DNA from 2 places in the Variovorax sp. GW821-FHT09D07 genome. Region 2 is predicted to be linked to the other one. Evidence: riboswitches for the same ligand, from Rfam matches in the RefSeq annotation. Region 2 holds a riboswitch; the other holds the start of a gene.

Region 1 (2,383 bases), on a different contig from region 2:
CACAGGCACGACCCGGTTCGCGATGCCCCAGGCCAAGGCCTGCGCAGCGGACACCGGCAGGCCCAGCGCAAACATCTCGTAGGCACGAACGTGGCCGATGCGGGCCGGCAGCAGCAGGCTCGACGCCGCTTCGGGAACCAGCGCCAGGTTGACGAACGGCGTGGACAGCAGCGCATCCTCAGCCAGCACGACGAAGTCGCAGTGCAACAGCAAGGTGGTCCCCACGCCGACTGCGCGTCCGTTGACCGCCGCAATCACCGGGCGCGTTGAACTCGCCAACGCACGCAGGAAGCGGGCGACATGGCGCTTTTCGTTGCCGGCCTTCCCGGCAGCCACGGCAGCAAATTCGCCCAGGTCGTTGCCCGAGGTGAACATGCCACCTTCGCCTCGCATCACGATGGCCCGGACGGACGGGTCGCTCTCGGCGCCCGCGATGGCATCGGCCAGGCGGCCATACATCGCATTGGTCAGTGCGTTCATCTTCTCCGGCCTGGCCAGCGTGAGGGTCAGGACACCCTGGGTGGATTCGACGGTCACGTATTCGGTCATAGGTTCTCCTGGTTGCCCTCTCGCACCGTGCGAGAGGGATGGCATTTACTTCGCATGCGAAGTATATGCTTCGCGTGCGAAATAAATACGGATAAGATGTAACCTGCAGCGCCTTCGCCCAGGCCACAGGAATCCGATGAAAGCTCAAAAAAAATACAGGCTGGTGTTTCTTCTGAACGTCGCCCAGCGGGCGGTGCAGCGCTGGAAAGAAACCCGCGGCGACGCCCTGCCCGCGCTGTCGGCAGCCCAGGCCGGCACGATGTTTTTCCTGTCGACCAACGATGGCGCCCTGACGGGAGAAGTCGCGCAGGCACTGAACATCGGTGCACCGGCCATGTCCGGCCTTGCCGCCCGGCTCGAAAAAGCCGGCTACCTGACCCGCGCGCAAGACCCGAACGACGGGCGCGCATTCCGCCTGTACCAGACCGAGGAAGGACGGCTTGCCGGACAGCGTGCAAAGGCCGGGCTCGGCGCGTTGAACGCACGGCTGACCCAGGGTTTCAGCGACGAAGAGATGGCAATCGTCGGCCGGTGGCTCGAATCGGTGGTCGAGAATTTTTCCGCCGAGGGCGCGGGAAAGCACGAGGAATAGGCCCTCGGCCCCGGCACGCCATCGGTGCGGCGGGTGCAAGGCCCGCTGTGGCCGGATTCTTCCGTGCGCAGGAACTTTTCGGTGCGTCTGCGACACACGCGCCTAAAATGACATTTCGCTAGGGGTGCTGCGCCGGTTTCGACCGGTGTGGCTGAGAAAGTCCCTTTGAACCTGACTGAGGTAATCCTCGCGCAGGGAAGCTGGTCCGGTGGCCTGTCGCGTTGTCTCGCGCGACGGCCACGCCACTGGAGCCTCGCCCACCTGCCAAACCTTTTGCACTGGAGCAAACGGATGGCACACAACGACAACGACAGTTCCGCTTCGTCCGGCAACGAAGCGCTCACGCCCCTGCCCGCCGCCCGGCGCGTCTTCGGCTGGCACGACCACGCCTCGCTGTGGTTCAGCCTCGGCGTCGGGCTGCTGGTGATGCAGATCGGCGCCTACCTGGTGCCGGCCGTGGGCACGCGCGACGCGGCGCTGGCGATCGTGCTGGGCTCGCTGCTCGGCGCCGGGCTGCTGGCCTGGACGGCGCGGCTGGGCTGCGAAACCGGGCTGGCCAGCGCCGGCCTGATGCACGCCACCTACGGCAGCGCCTTCGCGCGGCTGCCGGTGCTGCTCAACATCGTGCAGCTGGTGGGCTGGACCACCTTCGAACTCGTGATCATGCGCGAGGGCACGCAGGCCATCGGGCAGCAGGCCTTCGGCGCCGCGCTGGGCACGGCCTGGGGCGGCGTGCTGACCACGCTGCTGTGGGGCGCGGTGCTGCTGGCGCTGCTGGCCGGCTCGATGGTGAAGCTGGTGCGCCGCTTCGTGAGCCGCTTCGGCCTGCCGCTGGTGGTGCTGTCGCTGCTGTGGCTCAGCTGGCAGTTCGCGACGCAGTTGCACGCCAAGGGCCTGGACGCCTTCTGGGCACGGCCGGGCAACGGCAGCATGGGCATGTTCAGCGCGCTCGACCTCGTGATCGCGATGCCGGTGTCGTGGCTGCCGCTGGTGGCCGACTACGCGCGCCACGGCAAGCGCAGCGCGGCAGGCGGCCTGGGCAGCGCGTTCAGCGGCACCTGGATCGGCTACGCGCTCGCCAACATCTGGTGCTATGCGCTGGGCGTGATGGTGGTGAGCGTGGCGGAGCCGGGCACCAGCCTGGTCATGGCGCTGCTGCTGGCGCAGGGCGGGCTGGTGGCGCTGGGGCTGATCCTCATCGACGAGCTCGACAACGCCTATGGCGACGTGTACTCGGGCTCG
Region 2 (2,383 bases):
CGTCCAGTGCCTGCAGACTCATGCGAGCCCAAGCTCATCCCCGAGCCAGCCGGGCATGCCCCGAAGCCTCCCACACCCCACCTTCAACCCCCGCCGCGCCAAGTGTTCCAATAGAGCCCTTCATGAGCGCCACCGACCCCACTCCCGGCCCCTGCCCCTGCGGCCGCACCGACCGTCGCGACAAGCCCATCGGCTACGCCCTGTGCTGTGGGCGCTACCTCGACGATTTCGAGAACACGCCGGCGCCCGACGCCGAATCGCTGATGCGTTCGCGCTACTCGGCCTTCGTACTGGCCCGCGCCGACTACCTGCTCGCCACCTGGCACGCATCGAAGCGACCGGCTTCGGTCGAGTTCGAGCCGGGCGTCAAATGGCTGGGGCTGGACATCCGCTCGCGCTCGGTGCTCGATGCCGACCACGCCGAGGTCGAGTTCGTCGCCCGCCAGCGCGGCGCGACGGGCGTGGCGTTCCGCCTGCACGAGCGCAGCCGCTTCGTGCGCGAGAACGAGCGCTGGTTCTACGTCGACGGCGACCTGCACCAGCCCCCGGGTTGACGGCGGCGGGCTTCGGCCCGCACAATCGGCCCCGCTCCGGGGTGCACGCATGTGGTGTGCTGAGATGGCAAAGCTGCCGACCCGCGAACTTGATCCGGGTCATACCGGCGTAAGAAGAGCTGCACTCCCTGACTTCGGTCCGTCACTCCCTTTTCTGGTGGCGGGCCTCCCGAGGTCCACTGAGCGATTGCGGAGCACCCTTTCCCTCAACAAGGAGTGCCTCCGATGAATGCCCCCGATAAATTCACCTCGCTGCTGTCGCTGACGCGCGAACCCTTTCCCGCCTCGCACAAGTGCGTCATTCCGGGCAGCCGGCCCGACCTGTTCGTGCCTGTGCGCGACGTGGCGCTGACCAACGGCGAAACCGTCTCCCTGTACGACACCTCGGGCCCTTACACCGACCCGAAGGTCGAGATCGACGTGCGCCGCGGCCTGCCCGACGTGCGCAGCGCCTGGGTCATCGAGCGCGGCGACACCGAAAGCTACGAAGGCCGCACGCACCACGCGCTGGACGACGGCGCCAAGAACGAAGACCGCGACGCGCAGCGCCTGGCCGAGCTGCGCGCCGGTGCCTCGGCGCTGCAGCGCACGCCGCGCCGCGCCAAGTCGGGCGCCAACGTCACCCAGATGCACTACGCGCGCCGCGGCATCGTCACGCCCGAGATGGAATACGTGGCCCTGCGCGAGAACGGCAAGCGCGAGTGGATGGCCGAGTACCTGGCCAACGAGGAGCGCGCCAAGCGCGTGGCGGGCAACCCGATGGGAGCGAGCATTCCGCGCATCATCACGCCCGAGTTCGTGCGCGACGAAGTGGCCCGTGGCCGCGCGATCATTCCGGCGAACATCAACCATCCTGAAGTCGAGCCGATGGCCATCGGGCGCAACTTCAAGGTGAAGATCAACGCCAACATCGGCAACTCGGCCGTCACCTCGAGCATCGAGGAAGAGGTCGAGAAGCTGGTGTGGGCCATCCGCTGGGGCGCCGACAACGTCATGGACCTGTCGACCGGCAAGAACATCCACACCACGCGCGACTGGATCGTGCGCAACTCGCCGGTGCCCATCGGCACGGTGCCGATCTACCAGGCGCTCGAAAAGGTGGGCGGCGTGGCCGAAGACCTGACCTGGGAAATCTACCGCGACACGCTCATCGAGCAGGCGGAGCAGGGCGTGGACTACTTCACCATCCACGCGGGCCTGCGCCTGCCGTTCATCCACCTCACGGCCGACCGCATGACGGGCATCGTGTCGCGCGGCGGCTCGATCATGGCCAAGTGGTGCATCGCGCACCACAAGGAGAGCTTCCTCTACACGCACTTCGAGGACATCTGCGACATCATGAAGGCCTACGACGTGAGCTTCTCGCTCGGCGACGGCCTGCGTCCCGGCAGCGGTGCGGATGCGAACGACGAGGCGCAGTTCGCCGAGCTGCGCACGCTGGGCGAGCTCACGCAGATCGCCTGGAAGCACGACGTGCAGACCATGATCGAAGGCCCGGGCCACGTGCCGATGCACATGATCCAGGCGAACATGGACGAGCAGATCAAGCACTGCCACGAAGCGCCGTTCTACACGCTCGGCCCGCTGACCATCGACATCGCGCCGGGCTACGACCACATCTCCAGCGCCATCGGCGCCGCCATGATCGGCTGGGCCGGCACGGCGATGCTCTGCTACGTGACGCCCAAGGAGCACCTGGGCCTGCCCGACCGCGACGACGTGAAGCAGGGGATCATTGCTTACAAGATCGCCGCGCACGCGGCCGACGTGGCCAAGGGCCACCCGGGCGCACGCTCGCGCGACGACGCGCTGAGCAAGGCGCGCTTCGA

The links. Region 2 has a riboswitch for thiamine pyrophosphate ahead of thiC (phosphomethylpyrimidine synthase ThiC). Riboswitches for the same ligand answer to the same signal wherever they lie in the genome.
Region 1: it holds a riboswitch for thiamine pyrophosphate, as region 2 does, so the genes downstream of both, AC07OX_RS02100 (purine-cytosine permease family protein) here and thiC (phosphomethylpyrimidine synthase ThiC) in region 2, are expected to answer to the same signal.

What each region holds. Positions count from the first base shown of each region.
Region 1 covers NZ_JBWKOY010000001.1:438,402-440,784, forward strand. The annotation lists gene AC07OX_RS02090 (enoyl-CoA hydratase) at 1-549, opposite strand, end outside; gene AC07OX_RS02095 (MarR family winged helix-turn-helix transcriptional regulator) at 686-1,141, shown strand; TPP riboswitch at 1,252-1,356, shown strand; gene AC07OX_RS02100 (purine-cytosine permease family protein) at 1,433-2,383, shown strand, end outside.
Region 2 covers NZ_JBWKOY010000006.1:14,484-16,866, forward strand. The annotation lists gene AC07OX_RS21315 (DUF6841 family protein) at 1-22, opposite strand, end outside; gene AC07OX_RS21320 (YchJ family protein) at 123-554, shown strand; TPP riboswitch at 582-687, shown strand; gene thiC (phosphomethylpyrimidine synthase ThiC) at 780-2,383, shown strand, end outside.